3 regions of the Bradyrhizobium sp. SZCCHNS1022 genome follow, and region 3 is predicted to be linked to each of the others. Evidence: predicted binding sites of a transcription regulator. Region 3 holds the regulator's gene; each other region holds the start of a gene.
The links. Region 3 encodes LexA, which represses DNA repair genes until DNA is damaged. Its sites were predicted from a motif close to TGTTCNNNNTGTGTTCNG; they were not measured.
Positions count from the first base shown of each region.

Region 1: a site for LexA is predicted at 1,879-1,896, ahead of QX071_RS05495 (DNA recombination protein RmuC). Genes of this name have one in related genera too.
Region 2: a site for LexA is predicted at 4,323-4,340, ahead of QX071_RS18480 (DUF3072 domain-containing protein). Genes of this name have one in related genera too.

Region 1 covers NZ_JAUETT010000001.1:1,222,331-1,228,124, reverse strand. The annotation lists gene fmt (methionyl-tRNA formyltransferase) at 105-1,052, opposite strand; gene def (peptide deformylase) at 1,229-1,756, opposite strand; gene QX071_RS05495 (DNA recombination protein RmuC) at 1,936-3,144, shown strand; gene QX071_RS05490 (GIY-YIG nuclease family protein) at 3,237-3,479, shown strand; gene QX071_RS05485 (AmpG family muropeptide MFS transporter) at 3,628-5,022, shown strand; gene QX071_RS05480 (hypothetical protein) at 5,012-5,395, opposite strand; gene QX071_RS05475 (hypothetical protein) at 5,462-5,794, opposite strand, start outside.
Region 2 covers NZ_JAUETT010000002.1:1,055,688-1,061,481, reverse strand. The annotation lists gene QX071_RS18500 (DUF4173 domain-containing protein) at 1-1,396, opposite strand, end outside; gene QX071_RS18495 (glycoside hydrolase family 3 N-terminal domain-containing protein) at 1,602-2,906, shown strand; gene QX071_RS18490 (hypothetical protein) at 2,903-3,190, opposite strand; gene QX071_RS18485 (4'-phosphopantetheinyl transferase family protein) at 3,254-4,000, opposite strand; gene QX071_RS18480 (DUF3072 domain-containing protein) at 4,082-4,276, opposite strand; gene QX071_RS18475 (NUDIX hydrolase) at 4,459-4,845, shown strand; gene QX071_RS18470 (hypothetical protein) at 4,890-5,276, opposite strand; gene QX071_RS18465 (hypothetical protein) at 5,468-5,659, shown strand; gene QX071_RS18460 (group II truncated hemoglobin) at 5,678-5,794, opposite strand, start outside.
Region 3 covers NZ_JAUETT010000002.1:353,480-359,273, reverse strand. The annotation lists gene QX071_RS15180 (urea carboxylase-associated family protein) at 1-313, shown strand, start outside; gene QX071_RS15175 (alpha/beta hydrolase) at 354-1,163, shown strand; gene glp (gephyrin-like molybdotransferase Glp) at 1,343-2,554, shown strand; gene lexA (transcriptional repressor LexA) at 2,834-3,532, shown strand; gene QX071_RS15160 (hypothetical protein) at 3,793-4,233, shown strand; gene QX071_RS15155 (hypothetical protein) at 4,318-4,554, shown strand; gene QX071_RS15150 (ComEC/Rec2 family competence protein) at 4,551-5,794, opposite strand, start outside.

The DNA.
Region 1 (5,794 bases), on a different contig from region 3:
CGTCGTCGCCCGCGCAGGCGGGCGATCCAGTATCCACCGGCACTCGGTTCGACAATGGACGTCTCGGCGTACTGGATACCCCGCTTCCGCGGGGTATGACAGCCTCAGGAAAAGCGGGCACCGCGCTTCAATGGCGTGCCGCGCAGGAAATCCGCAGCCTGCATCGGCGCCTTGCCGGCGCGCTGCAGCTCGATGATGCGGATCGCGCCCTCACCGCAGGCGATCGTCAGGTGATCGTCGAGCACCGCGCCAGGATCGGCATGAACCGCGCCGGAACCGGAGGCAAGCTCGCAGCGGAGAATCTTGACGCGAACCGCTTCGCCGTCCACCTCGACCTCGCTCCAGGCGCCCGGAAATGGCGACAGCCCATGGATGTGGCGCAGCACCGCGTGCGCCGGCTTGTTCCAGTCGATCCGCGCTTCCGCCTTGTCGATCTTGGCCGCGTAAGTGACGCCGTCCGCCGGCTGCTTCGTCAATGTGAGGTCGCCATGCGCCAGCGCTGCCATCGCACGCACCATCAGACCGGCGCCGATCGCGGCGAGCTGATCGTGCAGATCGGACGCGGTCATCGCATCCGATATCGCAATGCGTTCACCCATCGCGATATCGCCGGTGTCGAGGCCGGCATCCATCTTCATTACCATGACGCCGCTCTCGGCGTCGCCTGCCATGATGGCGCGATTGATCGGCGCGGCGCCACGCCAGCGCGGCAGCAGCGAGGCATGCAGATTGTAGCAGCCGAGCCGTGGCGCATCGAGGATGGCCTGGGGGAGGATCATGCCATAGGCCACGACCACGGCCGCGTCGGCATTGTGGGCGCGAAACTCAGCGAGCGCCGCCTCGGTCTTCAGCGTCTTCGGCGTGAACACGGGAATCCCGAGCCGCCGCGCCTCCTGCTCCACCGGTGTCGGCTGCAGCGCAAGCCCGCGGCGGCCGCCGGGCTTCGGTGCGCGGGTATAGACGGCCGCGATCTCGTGGCCGTCGGCGGCGAGCTCGCGCAAGGTCGGCACGGCGAAATCCGGCGTACCCATGAAGATCAGGCGAAGGGGCATTGGCGCAATCTCGTCTTGCGAGGTCAGCCTCCCTGCGCTCGTCACGCCCGCACTTGTCGCGGGCATCCACGTCTTTGGTCGTTCAAGGCCGCAGCGTGGATGGCCGGGGTCGCTTGGCTTGTCGTGCTAAGACGCGCTTCGCGCTTTTGCCCGGCCATGACGGAGAGAGACGTCGATCATTCCGCCGCGCGCTTGGCGGCTTTGGCGAACTTCTTCATGACGCGGTCGCGCTTCAGTTTCGACAAATAGTCGATGAAGAGCACCCCGTTGAGGTGGTCGATCTCATGCTGGATGCAGGTGGCATAGAGGCCCTCGGCGTCCTCCTCATGCACCTTGCCGTCCAGATCGGTGAAACGGACCCGCACCTTCGCGGGCCGCTCGACCTCCTCGTAATATTCGGGGATCGACAGACAGCCCTCCTGATAGACGGACATTTCGTCCGACCTGGACAATATCTCCGGGTTGATGAAGACGCGCGGCTCCGGATTGCCCTCGCCATTCTCGTCCCGCTTGGACAGATCCATGGTGATGAGGCGCAAGGGTTGCGCGACCTGGATCGCGGCGAGCCCGATCCCGGGCGCGTCGTACATGGTCTGGAACATGTCGTCGACCAGCTGCCGGATCTCCGGCGTCAGCTTTTCGACAGGTTTGGACACCAGCCGCAACTGCTTGTCGGGCAGGATGATGATTTCTCGTAAGGCCATGGCGGGCGATTTAAGCGCCGGACGGCACGCGGTCAATCTGAACCGCCGACGCTTAAGTCATCGCGAACCGTGTTTTTTAGAACCTCGTTAACCAAGAGTTTTAACCCGCGGTTAACCATAAATGTTCTTATTTTGTTCCTATTTACTCAGGAATCTGGTATAGGGGTCCGATGACCTCCGTGAACCCTGTCGTCTTCGCGATCGGCGATCTGCCGGTCCGGGCCTCTGACGCACTGCTCGGCTTCGGCGCGCTAGTGCTGTTGCTCCTTGTTGCCATCACGGTGGCGGTGGCCCGGTCCGGGCGGCGCGGCGCAGCGCTTGCAATGATGCAGGCCATGCGCGCCGACGAGCTGGAGCTGCGCCTGTCCGAAATGCTGCGGGTTCAGAACGAGGCCTCCGGCCGCGTCGATGCGATGACGCAGGTGCTCGCCGGCCGCCAGGCGGAGCTCGCGCGCGCCGTCAACGAGCGGCTGGATTCGGTGACGCATCGCGTCGGCCAGTCGATGGAGCAGACGACGCGCCACACGATGGATTCCTTGCGCGTGCTGCACGAGCGGCTCGGCATCATCGACAACGCGCACAAGGACCTGACCGAGCTGACAACACAGGTCACGACCTTGCGCGACGTGCTCGCCAACAAGCAGGCGCGCGGCGCCTTCGGCCAGGCGCGAATGGAGGCGATCGTCCAGGATGGACTGCCGAAAGGCAGCTACGCATTCCAATACACGCTGACCAGCGGGAAACGGCCGGACTGCGTCGTATTCCTGCCCGATCAGCGTCCGCTGTGCATCGATGCGAAATTTCCGCTGGAAGCCGTCACCGCACTGCATGATGCGCGCAGCGACGAGGAGAAGCGATTCGCCTGCCAGCGGCTGCGTGCCGACGTGCTCAAGCACGTCAACGACATCGCCGAGAAATACCTGATCACCGGCGAGACCCAGGACACCGCGCTGATGTTCGTCCCCTCGGAATCGGTCTATGCGGAGATCCATGACGGCTTCGACGACGTGATCCAGAAGGCCTATCGCGCCCGAATCGTGCTGGTATCGCCGTCGCTGCTGATGCTCGCGATCCAGGTAATGCAGCAGATCATGAAGGACGCGCGCATCCGCGACGCCGCCGACCAGATCCGCAACGAGGTCATGCACCTCGGCGACGATCTCGGTCGTCTGCGCGAGCGCGTGCTCAAGCTGCAGAAGCATTTCGGTGACGTGAACGAGGATGTCAGGCAGATCCTGATCTCCGCCGACAAGATCGAGAAGCGCGCCGGCCGCATCGAGGAGCTCGATTTCAGCAAGCCCGACGCATCAGTCGATTCCCCGCGGATCACCCCGGCCGCGGCGCCGGACTTGTTCCCTCTCTCAGGCCGGATGCAGGCGGGAGAGTGAGTTGGCTTGCTGCATTTGGGGGACGAAGCCTACTCAGCAAAAGTCGTCATCGCCCGGCTTGACCGGGCGATCCAGTATCCCAGAGACCGTAGATGGGCGCACGCAGCTTCTACGTTTACATTCTCGCAAACCGTATCGGCGGCACACTGTATATTGGTGTCACCAACGATCTGATGCGGCGGGTTGCGGAACATGGGATGAAAGTGGCCGACGGCTTCACTAAGCGATACGACGTTGCTCGCCTCGTTTATTTCGAAGTCTTCGATCAGGTTGAACCAGCGATCCGGCGCGAAAAACGACTGAAGAAGTGGCCACACGATTGGAAACTTCTCTGATCGAAAGAGAAAACCCGAACTGGATTGACCTCTATCCGCAAATTGCCGGAGCTCTATAATTACTGCCTCTGGAATACGGGGGCGCCCGGTCAAGCCGGGCGACGACGAGTGTTTTGGTGGAGGCGACTAAATCTGCTACACGCCTTCCATGACCGCACCCGACGCCGCATCCGACATCAGCGCCGATAACGGCTCGCACGAGGTCGATGCCCCCGCCCCCACCTGGCGCGAGAGCATCGCCGTCTACCTGCAGCCCCGCGTGCTGGTGGTGCTGTTCCTGGGCTTCTCCTCCGGCCTGCCGCTGGCGCTGTCCGGCTCGACATTGCAGATCTGGATGCGCGAGCTCGGCGTCGATCTCGGAACGATCGGCCTGTTCGCCCTGGTCGGCACGCCCTACACGCTGAAATTCCTGTGGGCGCCTTTGGTCGATGCGCTGCACGTGCCGCTGTTCACGGCCGCCTTCGGCCGCCGCCGCGGCTGGCTGGTCTTCGCGCAATTGCTGCTGATTGCCGCGATCATCCTGCTCGCGCTGACTGATCCTGCGCGGGCGCCGTTCATGGTGGCACTGGCCGCGCTCCTGGTCGCAGCAACCTCATCGACCCAGGACATCGTGGTCGACGCGTTCCGCGTCGAAAGTCTGCCCGAAAGCGAGCAGGCCGCCGGCATGGCCGCTTATGTCGCCGCCTACCGCATCGGCATGCTGATTTCGACGGCCGGCACACTTGTCGTCGTCTCGGCGTTCGAAAGCCGCGGGCTGCCGCGAGCTTCATCGTGGATGTGGGGCTACGTCGTCATGGCCGCGCTGGTGCTGATCGGCACTGTCACAGCTCTCCTCGCGACCGAGCCGGCGCAATCCAAGACGGCTGAGGCAGCGACGGCCGCGGACACGGCAATGACGCGCGTGATCCATGCCGCGATCGGCGCCTTCTCCGAATTCCTCAGCCGCAAGGATGCGCTGGCCGCGCTGGCCTTCGTGGTGCTGTTCAAGTTCACCGATGCGTTTTCGGGCACGATGACGGCGCCGTTCGTGATCGATCTCGGCTTCAGCAAGGTCGATTATGCCGCGATCGTCAAAGGCGTTGGGCTTGCCGCCACGCTCGCGGGCGGCTTTGCCGGGGGCTTCGTGGCGCGGCGTTATTCGCTCGCGACCAGCCTGTGGATCGGCGGTGCGGTGCAGGCGCTGGCCAATCTCTCCTTCTCCTGGCTCGCGATCACCGGCGTCAACCAATGGGCGCTGGCGCTCGCCATCTCAGCGGAGAATTTCACCAGCGCCGTCGGCACCGTGATCTTCGTCGCCTATCTTTCCGCGCTGTGCCAGAACCCGCTGCACACTGCGACTCAATATGCCTTGCTCACGGCGCTCGCAGCGGTGGGACGGACTTATCTCTCGTCAGGCGCGGGCTACGTGGCGAAGGCGACCGGCTGGCCGCTGTTCTTCGCCATCTGCGTGCTGGTGGCGATCCCAAGCCTGATCCTGCTCGGCTGGCTGCAGCGGCGCGGACATTTCGACGCACTGCAGACGCAGATCTCAGCTAACGCTTGAGGTCATCGCGCACGATTCCATTGAGCCGCTCGAACTCCGCGACAACCGTATCGCAGGCTGGCTTTGCGGCCTCGCAAAGAACGTCCATTTTGATGAAGAGATGATCGCCATCCTGGACCACATGGCGCCGAATTGCGGTGGGATAGGCTGGATGACCCGACGGCGCAAATGACCAGACGCTGAGGGCCGCTTTGTCCTCGATGACGGTCCAGCCAGATTGCATTGAACTCCTGGTCCCCGGCTTGGCGCGTAGTGACTCCAAGGCCGAGGCAACCGTGGGATAACCGAGGTCAGCCTGAACCTCGTTGTTGGATGCAGCCGCCGCTCCCGATCCCAGCGCTATCGCAAGCGCAAGCGCGTATAGCACTTTCACTCCCGCCGCCTCCCCAATGACGCGCGAATATGGCGCGTCGTCATCGTGACACAACCTAGCCAGGAATCAACGTTTCACCAAGCTCCATTTCGTCACGACCGCCTCGCTCAGCTGACCGGCGTCCTGCGCGCAGGAGACTTGATCGACCTTCACCGCGATCTGCTTGCCGAGCAGGCCCTTCAGCTGCGCGGCCTGCGCCTTGTTCTCGATCATGAGTTGGAACGTCTCGGGTCCGGTCTCGAGATTGCAGAGCCCGTTCGGTGGCGGCAACCGGCGCGGTTCGCTGGCGATCTGATAGGCCATGGCCGGCTCGCCAGGCTTGGCTCCGCGGACCTTCAGCATGTTCAATTCGCCCGACAGCACGTCGCCGGCATTGATCGGCTTGCCAGCCTTGAGCGG
Region 2 (5,794 bases), 700 kb from region 3:
TGGCCTGTGCCTGCAGCAGCCGGTCGCGATACGCCGAAAGATGGGATTCGGATAGGTGGGATGCGATGGCCCGATCGATGGCAGGGAGCGCCTGGGGACCGAGGCTCGCGAGATAAGATACATCGGGCATCACTCCCTTGCCGCCCGCGTCCCGGCTGTGGGTCACATTGTAGCCGGCAATGATGGCATCGAAATTGGTCAGCGCGCATACATAGAGAGTCGCGGCCACGGCCAGCAGGTTCATCTGGAGGAGCCAGCGATGAGAGCGATTCATCGTGATCCGCAGGGTGATCAAGATCAGGCCGAGAGCGACGAGACCCATCCAGAGTAGGGCCGCGATGCGCCAATAGGTCAAGAGGTAGCTGTCGACATAGAGCTTGAGCCGCAGCATCGAGGATATGACGAGCAGCAGGTTTTGGCTGACCCAGAGATAGAGCAGGACGCGCGCCAAGAGCGATTGCGGCTTGGTGTCGTTCGGACGGATCGCGAGGACGACGAAGGCTGCGGCGAGCAAAGCCGTGAAGACCAGCGGATAGGCGCCGCGATGTGCATAGCTTGCATAGGTCAGCCCGTCGGGCAGCTGTACTCCTCCCCAGAGATAGACGAGATCAGTTGCGCTCTGGACGGCGAACAGCAGGTTGAACAGGAGCAGCGAGTGCAACACGGTGCCCGGTCCCAGGAGAGCGGCCTGCGCCGTCGCGATCGATCCCTGTGATGCTGCCGCAGCGGGCGCGAAGCCGGTAGGGCGCGCCGCCTTCGGGCGCCATCGGAGATGGATGAAGGGCCAGATCAGCGACAGCATCGCAAGCCAGAACAGTACGTGGATCTGATCGAAATCCGCAGCCACTCTGTGAGGCCTCAGCATGTCCACCCATTGCTCTATCAACGGGTTGGCCTCTGCGAAGAGAGCCAGAAACACCAGCCCGAATGCAACGGGTACGCACCATCCGAGAATGGAGCGGGATAACCCGGGGGCACGCATGGCCGCCAAGATATCTGGGCCAAGTCTGAACGGGCCAATCAGCAGGAACTGACGGAACGCCGTGAGCGGCGCCCTCGAGCCGACGATCGCCGGATTGGTCCATAGTGCGATACTGCTGATCGTCCCAAGCAACAGGAACAGGAACGAGAGCGTGCTCAGCTGCTCGACGGCGGGCAACACGCTCGCAACGAAGATGATGCTCGCCGCGACTGCGCGCTTTCGATCGAGCTGGGCCCGGTTGGTAATGAGCGAGGCCGCGACCAGTGCGATCGTAAAGACGGTCAACGACAGTCCGATCCGTTGATCATAGAACAGTGCATCGGCGAGTGCGGCGAGGCCAATGGCGATCGTGAACTTGAGCGCAAAATTCTGTTGCGGTGTATTCTCCACGGCCGGCGCGGCAAAACCTGTCATCTGTGGTCCTCGCATGAGTCATCGTTCGGCCAGCTGTCGGCTGGCGAGATGAACCTTGACGCGGGATGGTGCAGCGACCGGGGAGGGGTTTTGCAGGCATTCAGGATTGTTTTGCAGATTTCGTGCAGGCACCCGTTCTCGACTGGTGCGTGCGCGAAGGCGCTGCTAGGCGAGCAACAGGTCCAACGACAAACCGATTTACGCGATGATCAAACGTCTCCGCATCGTGGCGCTCTGGCCGCTGGCGCTGCTTCTGGTCGTCATTGCCGCAAACAGCAACGAACCCTATCTGGTCCATCTTCGTGGCGCGGGCCAAGTGGTCCTGCTGGTTGTGAGCGCCGGCGTTCCCATTCTGCTGCTCCGGTGCGGTGCATGGCGCGAGGGCAGGGTCGCGAGCCGGATTCTGCTGCTGCTCTGGTGTATGCCGCTCATAGCCTTCGTCGCTGCGCAGACGTCATTTGCCTGGCGCAAATACGAGGTGCTGACGAGTGATGCTGCGGTCGCGCGGCTGCTCGGCGCGCATTTCGTGGTCGGCTATGCCGCGCCGGAGGAAGCCGCGGTGCTGGCCGAGCGAGGACTGATTGGCGGCGTCTATGTGACCCGTCACAACGCAAGCGGGCGGACGGCTGCCGAACTGAAGGCCGAGATCGCGGCGCTGCAGGCGAGGCGCGCCGGCGCAGGCTTGCCGCGCCTCATCGTGACTGCTGATCAGGAGGGCGGTATCGTTGCGCACCTGTCGCCGCCATTGCCGCACGAGGACGCGCTGTCCTCGCTCGCCGATCTCGCGCCGGAGCGGCGCCGCCGTGAGGCCGAGGCGGTCGGCCGCCGCCAAGGCGCTGCGCTGGCGGATGTCGGCGTCACGCTCAACCTGGCCCCGGTGCTCGATCTTCGTCCGGACCGGCAGCATATTCGTTTCGACTTCAACACCCTGATCGGCCAGCGCGCGATCGCCAGTGATCCCGCCGTCGTCAGCGAGATCGCGACCAGCTACATCCACGGGCTTGCGGCCAGCGGGGTTGGTGCTGCCGTGAAGCATTTCCCGGGCCTTGGGCGGGTGACGGCCGATACACACCATTTTGCAGCACAGCTGCAGACGCCGGTTGCTGAGCTCGCGGCTTCGGATTGGCGCCCGTTCCGCGAGGTTCTCAAGGAGACGCAAGCCGTGCTGATGGTCGGCCACGTCAAGCTCGAGGCCCTCGACCCGAAGCGGCCGGCGTCGCATTCGAAGGCGGTGCTCGATGGTCTGATCCGGCAGAGCTGGAACTATAACGGTATCATCATCACCGACGATCTCGTCATGGGCGCCATCTATGGCGGCGACGTCTGCAAGGCCGTGGTCGAAGCGCTGAACGGCGGGGCCGACCTCTTGCTCGTCGCTTATGACGGCGCGCAATTCTACCGCATCTTCGGCTGCGCGCGACGGGCGCTCGAACAGGGACAGCTCGATTTCGCCGCGTTGGCGCGCAGCGAAGAGCGGCTGCGACGCCGGCACCTCAGCGAAGCGGATTAGCGTTGCCCGTTGCCGGTCCAATCGCGCCAGGACACGCGCGACAGGCTGCGCAGATCTGTGCCGAGCGGCCGTCGGGTCTGGCGTTCGTGCTGGGCGAGCACCTGTTCGGATTCACGGATTTTGGCTTGAAGGTCCGAAAACTGCCGCTTGGCCCGTTCGAGCGCCTTGGCATCCGAGCTCTCACCGATCGTGAAGCGTGCGGTTTCGATCTGCCTCAACGCCGCACGATTCTTCTTGAGCTGTGCGCGATGCCAGGCGATCCTGCTGTCACTGTCCGCAACCATGCTGAACTCCTCGGTCGTTCCAAGAGTAAACAACGCAGCGGTGATTCGCGACATTTTCGCCCCTCATCGAGCGCTCCGATCAAGGACGTTCATCTCGCCGGGCTCGACAGATACACGGGAAACTGGGATGGCCCTGCCGGCTGTGCCGGACCGAATCGCCAACGCGAGCGCGTGATGTGGAGTCGGCCGATCCTCCAGGAACATCCATCTGGCCGCCTCGCTTGGATCGGACGGCTGAAAGGTGATCGCGGTCGGCGCGAAAGCAAACGAGAAGCTGTCGAGTGCGCGCGACAGACCCTCGCCGGTCGCCTTGATCAGCGCCTCCTTCAACGTCCAGAGACGGAAGAAGATCATCGCCCGGTCCGCGGCGGGAGCAGCCCGCATGAGGGCAACTTCGCTTGCGCTGAAATAGCGCTCGGCGATGTCGAGGCTGGCGTGCTTGGGCGCAATCCGTTCCACGTCCACCCCGATCTCGGCGTCATAGCCGACGGCGCAGGCGACAAATCCCCTGGTGTGCGACAGATTGAACTTGAGGCTCCCATATCCGAGCCCCGGCGCGATGCGCGGCTTGCCAAATTGCTCGCTCGCGAACTGCCAAGCCTCCGGCGCCAACGGAGCCGCGTGGCTCAGCGCCTGCCGGAGCAGCCAATGCGCGGCGAGGTAGATCTCACGGTCGGCGTCGAAGTAGAACCGGTCGGCGCGCGCCAGCTCCTGCGCGTTCAGGCAAGCGCGCCAATGGGCCAGCAGTGCTGGCGGAGCAGCATCGACTTCCATCAGCCAGAGGCGGATCTCATTGCATTTGGCGGTCATGCGTTCTGCCTGATCAGCGCGGGGCTCGGACGAAAATCAGGCATCAGGGTGACCGTCAATTTTGGACCGCGGAGCATTGCGTCATTTGTCGATGCCGGCTTGCTCACGCAACCGATCGATCAACTCCGATGCTTTCGCCTTGGTCAGTTGCTTCCCACTCGGGTCTGGCGCGTGCGCCTGCTCGCTTTGAGTTTTCATATAGGGCGCCTGGGCGCCGGTCATTGGGTCGCGCCCTGAAACCCAATCGTCAGGGTCTTTCTTCATATTGTCAGCCATATAGTTCTCTAATTGTATCAGGGCCCGAACGGCTCCGACGACCGATTGTTCCCGATATGTTCTTGCGTCGATATACTCGCTATACAGAGACGCCGCCGATACGGACAGTTACGGATCGCGCGACTCTTTGAAACCTGGAAGACTACTATCCACTTTTGATCAGGAGGAAGTGCGAAGTAGAAATGGCGAAGGCATCCAAGCTCGTTGCGGTCAGACGCGGCAAGGTTCTCCTGGTTCGGCGGCGAGTCGACGGTCTGTGGATGTTTCCCGGCGGCCGCAAGCGACCTCGCGAGACGGACAAGGCCTGTCTCAAGCGCGAGATCAAGGAGGAGCTGCCCAAGCTCAAGCTTGGCCGTCTCAGGCTCTGGAAGGAGGTCACGGCCAAGAACAAGCGGTCCGGGCGGAGGATGAGCGATGCCATCTTCATCGCCAAGTATGCCAAGGGCCGGCTCGAGATCGGTGATACCAGGGAGCTCGATCGCGCCGAATGGCAAAAGCCGCGTGGCGTCCGCCTGACCCCGACTTCGCGCTACATCTGCGACCGTCTGTTTCCGAAGCGGGACAATTAGATTAGTAGCGCCGGTGATTGGAAGGCTTGCAAGCCGCAGCAGGATCAGACCTGATGGGCCCGCTTGGAGACCTGGCCCGGCGAGGAAAGGCCGGAGATCGATGGCGACAGAACCGGGCGCGTCGGGCGTTTGGAGCGATACCAGCACTGAAAATTGAAGACCGAACCGACCACCAGCAGCGGCGCGGCCGCGATCAAGGCGAAGAACGGCGAGAGCGGTTTCGGCGTGATCATTTCGAGCACCATCTCGGACGCCATCCAGACGGTCGCGAACACCACGGCGAAGTCGAGCGCCGGGATCCGCAGCCAGTACAGCACAGCCGTGACGAAAATGGCCGGCGCCAGGGCCGGGCCGATCATATAGACGTTCAGCTCGGGCGGCGTCAGGGCATCGAGGAGCATCGAGGCCAGGAGCCACAGGCTGACGAACATCACTACGGCGTCGACATGTCTCACGCGCCACCTCCGCTGTGACAATTGGGCGCATGAATTTGTCAGGCTTGTGACCCCCGCCGTCAAGTGTCCGCGTGCCGCTTGCGGCTATGGTGCCCGATTTGTCAGCATCCGAGGCGCAAATTGGCCTCCGCTCCGGAACATCTGGGCCCGACCGGCGTTGAGAGTTCATGTCAGACAAGACCCCAATCCGTCCGCCACGGATCCTGACGCCCGAAGAACGCCGCGCCCGCGATGCGGCGCGCAGGGCCGATGCCGAGCAGGCCATGCGCGAACATCAGGAGGCCCAACGGGCGTTTAATGCCAACCGCGAGCGGCTCAGGGCCGAACGCTTGGCGCGCGAGGCACAGAAGGTGGAGTAGCCCGTCACCGTCGGCCGGTCAGCGGCTTCGCATCACGTTGGCCATGCGCAGGAAGGCCTGGTCGAGCAGCGCGCGCATCTCTGCCGGCAGTTCGCAATCAGCCATCGCAGCCCGCATGCACATCATCCATTCGTC
Region 3 (5,794 bases):
TACGGTCGAGCACCACGTGCACGACGTGCTCAACGTCTTCATGTGCACCGGCTTCACCAAGGATACGCAGCAATATTTCATGAAGGCGAGCCCGGTCCGTCCCGGCGACTTCATCGAGTTCTTCGCCGAGATCGATCTGCTCGGCGCGCTGTCGGCCTGTCCCGGCGGCGATTGCAGCGCGACCCATTCGAGCGATGCCGCCGCGTGCTATCCGCTCAAGATCGAGATCTTCGAGCCGGATCGATCAACGCTTGCCAGCTGGACGTGGCCAGCGCCGAGCGGCTACCATCGCCGCCATGGCGCGCCCGCTTAGCATCGGCGACTGCACAGCCGCACTTCCAGGATCGAAGTCGATGAGCGCACCCCGTCAAATCATCACAGGCCGCGCGCGGCTTGCTACCGATGTCGTCGGTCACGGCCAACCGGTCGTCTTTCTGCATGCTGCGGTTTTCGACCGCATGATGTGGCGCGCGCAAGTGGATGCCATCAGTGCGACGCATATGGCGATCGCCTATGACCGTCGCGGCTTTGGCGGGACTGCCGCGGAGAAGGAAGGCCATTCTCAAGTGGCGGATTTGCTGGCGGTGATAGACACCGTCGCAAGCGGCACGCCTGCGATCCTTGTCGCCTGCTCACAAGGCGGACGAATCGCGCTCGACTTCGCGCTTCGTTATCCATCCCACGTCCGGGCGCTGGTGCTGGTCGCGCCATCGGTCAGCGGCGCGCCCGAACCGGTCTATCTACCCGCAATCGCGGATCTGATGACACAGCTTGCGGAAGCCGAGGCGGCCTGCGATTGGGATCGAGTCTGCGCGATCAAGGCCCACATGTGGCTGGACGGTCCACTCCAAGCCGAAGGCCGCGTTGCCGGTGAGCTGCGCCGGCTGTTCATCGACAAGAATGCCATTGCGCTGCGGTCGCCGCCGATCGGTGCGAACCTCGATGCGACGCCCGCCTTCCCGTGCCTCGGCGAAATCTCCTCGCCCTCGCTCGTGATCTGGGGCGACCTTGATTTCCCTCATATTCAAGAGCGAAGCCGCCTGATGGCAGCGACGATGCCGAACGGATCGGGACGCGAATTGACCGGCACGGCGCACCTGCCGAGCCTGGAGCGGCCAGCCGAGGTGACCGTCCTGCTCACGGAGTTTCTCGCGCGACTGTGAGTGAGCATCTGCAGACAACGTCTGACGATACCTGGAGGGCGAAGCAGCGGCGTATCTGGGCGGCCACCGATCGACTGTCCTGACGGCCCTGCCGCCGAAGCGCTTGGCCTTGCATCGAAGCTTCGATTAGAAGGCGGAATCGGTCGGCGCTGCGCCGGCCTGTTCGGAAGGAACTCTTCATGGCCCTGATGCCGGTCTCTGATGCCTTGGCCTTGGTGCTCGACGGCGCCGCGCCGCTGCCGGAGGAAAAGGTCGCGCTGGACCAGGCCTATCACCGGGTGCTGGCGCGGGACGTCGCGGCGCTGCGGACCCAGCCGCCGCAGCCGATGTCGGCGATGGACGGCTATGCGGTCCGCGCCGCGGATGCCGACCGCGCCCGCGCCACGCTCAAGGTCATCGGCGAGATCGCGGCCGGCCGGCCGTTCGATCGCACGCTCGGGCCCGGCGAGGCCGCGCGCATCTTCACCGGCGGCGTCGTTCCCGACGGCGCCGACGCCATCGTGATCCAGGAGGACACGATCGCGGATGGCGACCACGTCACCATCACCGAAGCGGCCAGGAAGGGCCGGCATATTCGCCCGGCCGGCGCGGATTTCCACGAAGGCGACGTGCTGCTCAAAGCCGGCCGACGCCTGAGCGATCGCGACCTGTCGCTCGCCGCCAGCATGAACTATCCCGAGCTCCCGGTGCACCGCCGCCCCAAGGTAGCGCTGCTTGCCACCGGCGACGAGCTGGTGATGCCGGGGTCGAATCCCGGTCCCGGCCAGATCGTCTATTCCAACGGCTACGCGCTGCGCGCCCTGGCGCGCGCCGAGGGCGCAGATCCCATCGACCTCGGCATCGCCGCCGACACGCTGGACTCGACGGTCGCAGGCATCCGCCGCGCGCGCGAGGCGAAAGCCGACATCCTGATCACGACCGGCGGCGCCTCGGTCGGCGATCATGATCTGGTCAAGCAGGCGCTGGACGCCGAGGGCGTGGACATGGCGTTCTGGAAGATCGCGATGCGCCCGGGCAAACCGATGATGCATGGACGGTTGGGCCAGATGCGCGTGATCGGCCTGCCCGGCAATCCCGTCTCCTCCTATGTCTGCAGCCTGTTGTTTCTGGTGCCGCTGATTCGGAAGCTCGTGGGCTTGGCTCAAATCCACCCTGCCCGCGAGACTGCGCTGCTCGGCCGCGACCTCGCCGCCAACGACGTCCGCGAGGACTATCTGCGCGCGCGGCTCGAGGTGCGCGCCGACGGCGCGCTGGTCGCAACGCCGGTGACGCATCAGGATTCCTCGCTGCTCGGCAACCTCGCGCTATCGCAGGCCCTGGTGATCCGCCCGGCTTTTGCGCCCGCGGCAAGTGCCGGCTCCGTCTGCGAGATTCTGAGGCTGCCAGACTAAACAGGGTGCAGCTGCCAAATATACCGCCAGGGATCTCGCAGCTATTTTGCGGGCATCGAGCAGGCATCTTGCGCACCACCTTCATTGCAAATTAATGATTGCAGAACACATATCGAACAGATAGTGTCCGTTCATGATTTGTTTCGAAGATGTTGCGGGCGCCGCGAACTGAGGACGTTTCGAACGAGAACGCTTCAAACGAGAACGTCTTGAACGAGAGCGTCTTGAACAAGAACGTCTCGGGCGAGAACGACACATCAACCTGGGGATCTGGTCGAGATGCTGACGCGCAAACAGTACGAACTTCTGCGGTTCATCAACGAACGTCTGAGGGAAGCTGGCGTGCCGCCCTCCTTCGATGAGATGAAGGACGCACTCGATCTGCGCTCGAAGTCGGGCATCCATCGTCTGATCACCGCGCTGGAAGAGCGCGGCTTCATCCGCCGCCTGCCCAATCGCGCGCGCGCCATCGAGGTGATCAAGCTGCCCGAACTGTCCCAGGCGGCGAACAACCGGCGTGGCTTCACGCCGTCTGTCATCGAAGGTAATCTCGGCAAGGTGCGCACCAGCACGCCGGCGATCGACGAGGGCGATCGTCCCGTCGCCGTCCCGGTGATGGGCCGCATCGCTGCGGGCACGCCGATCGAGGCGCTGCAGACGCGCAGCCACACCATCAGCGTCCCGGCCGACATGCTCGGCTCCGGCGAGCATTATGCGCTGGAAGTCCGCGGCGACTCGATGGTCGATGCCGGCATCCTCGATGGCGACATGGCGCTGATCCAGCGCAACGACTCCGCCGACACCGGCGACATCGTCGTCGCGCTGATCGACGATGAGGAAGCCACCTTGAAACGTTTCCGCCGGCGCGGCGCCTCGATCGCACTGGAGCCGGCCAACACCGCTTATGAAGTCCGCATCCTGCCGCCCAACCGCGTCAAGATCCAGGGCAAGCTGATCGGGCTGTACCGCAAGTACTGATCGTCACGCGCGCGAACTGGATCGCGCGCAATTTGATCTGACGCGTTGGAGGTCTCTTCCGACGGCGCTGATGATGATTGCACTTCGATCGCGATGCAACACGCTCAAACGCTTGTGATCGCGAAGCGCCGTACGGGGTGCAGATCAGCGCAGAATTGCCGTCAAGCACGCGCTAACATCGTTCCTGATGTCCACTCTGATAGAGGCCTGCGCCTGTCCGGGGGGAGCGTGGGTTGCTATCTCGAACGAGGAGCGATCCGATGTGTGACTATAGCCTGCATGCTGTTGCGTCCCGCCCGGCGAAAGTCGGGGAAACGCTGATCTCGACGACGTTCCGCGGAACCTCGACCCGCGGCTTCGCCTCCGAGAGCGAGCCGAATGTCGCCGTGTGTATGCTGCCCGGGACGGAATTGGCGTTTGCCGACGACGTTCGCTACGACAGCCGCTGGATCTGGACCCGCACGATCCGCGACCGCGTGGCCAAGTTCAACACGATCGAGAAGCATGTGCCCGATCGCCACCATGATGCGATCGAGTTCGCAGATGGTCGGCATGTGCTGGTGACCCAGCTCTGCGAGGGACAACGCGTCACCGTGCTGCAATTGCCCGCGACCAAGCAGCCGGCCGAGCGCAGGCCGCTGGGCACCGAGGCTTCGAGCAGCAGCGAAACGACGCCGGTGCGGCGGATCTCGATCACCTGAACTGAGAAGCGCAACGGATGCGAAGACAAATGGGAACATTCGGCCCTCGGCGGAAGTTATGGTTCGCCGGGGGGAGAATGGCCCGTGGTCAACAAGATCAATTGGCAAAAGGCCGGGCGCATCACTGAGCCCGGTCGTTACATATTCACGTTCGGATGGCTGACCGTGACGGCCGACGATATCGCGGTCTGGCAGCAACATCCCGATGCGCTGTTCACCCTGGTGGAGCTTCCACCGCCATCGCGAAGCCCGTCGGATGGCGACGAGGACGACGACGCATCCGAATATCATCTCGGCACGTTCGAACTGCCGGATTGCTAATCCACCGCCCCCTGCTCCGCCTCCGGCGGCGTCGCGTCCTGGGATCTTGGCGCCGGCGAGCGCGGCGCCAGCGTTGCCTGGAAATCGCCCGCATCGGGAGCAGCCGGCCACCACGGCCGCTGCGTGCCGTTGGGCCGGACGGCCTCGACCGCAAAGCCGTCGCCGCGCCGCGTGAGGGCCAGTCCACCCTGATGCTGCAGCCGGTCGCGATCTACCACTAAGGCCGTGCAATCGGGCGGCGCTTGCCTGACTGTCACGACCAGTGCGGCCCGCGCGCAATCGTCCTCCAGGGCCTCGGCGCGCAGCGCGAGCGAGACGAAGCGGCCATCGGCAAGCGGCACCACGCAGCCGGCGTCATCGCAGGACACGCCGTCGCCGAGCGAGCTATCGGCCGGCGTTCGCGCATCGGCATCGGCGGCGAGCCATTCCTGAGCAAGGAAGGCGTCCTTACCCGTCCGGATGAGATGCAGCCGGCCCTCGCGGCCGCGCACCGCGACGTTGCGGCCATCGGCGGAGATCAGCATGTCCGGCTGCGGCGTCATCAGCGCCCAGAGAATCGAAGCCGCAAGCAGACCCGCGCCGCTCCAACGCAGCGGCGTGCGCAGCAGACCCATCAGGATGAGGCCAAGACTTGCGGCGATCACGGGACCGATGCCGAACGCATGGATGCGACCGACCGCGCCGGGCAGGTTTGCCACCCAGCGCGTCACCGCGATCATCCAGTCGATGCCCCATCCCATCAGCGACCAGAACGGACCGTCGAGCCCGAGCGGCGCCGCGAGCAGTCCCAGCAATCCGGCCGGCATGACCAGAGCGGAGACCACCGGCATCGCCGCGAGATTGGCGAGCACGCCGTAGGGTGTCACGCGATGAAAATGAAACGCGGCATAAGGCGTGGTCGCGAGCCCCGCGATCAGCGAGGCCAGCAGCAGCATGGCCAGTTCGCGGCCGCCCCATAGTGCGATGCGCGCTGTCGTCGAACTGTCGGGCGTCGCGAACAGATGCGGCAGCCCGAGTTGTACCAACGCCACCAGGCCTAAGGTCGCGGCGAACGACATCTGGAAACTGGGGTGCACCAGCGCCTCCGGCGCGATCGCTAGCACGATCATCGCGGCGACAGCGAGCGTGCGGAAGGTGATGGCGCGGCGATCGACCAGCACGGCGATCAGCACGACGGCGGTCATGTAGAAGGACCTTTGGGTCGCGACTTCCGCGCCCGACAGCAACAGATAGAAGGCCG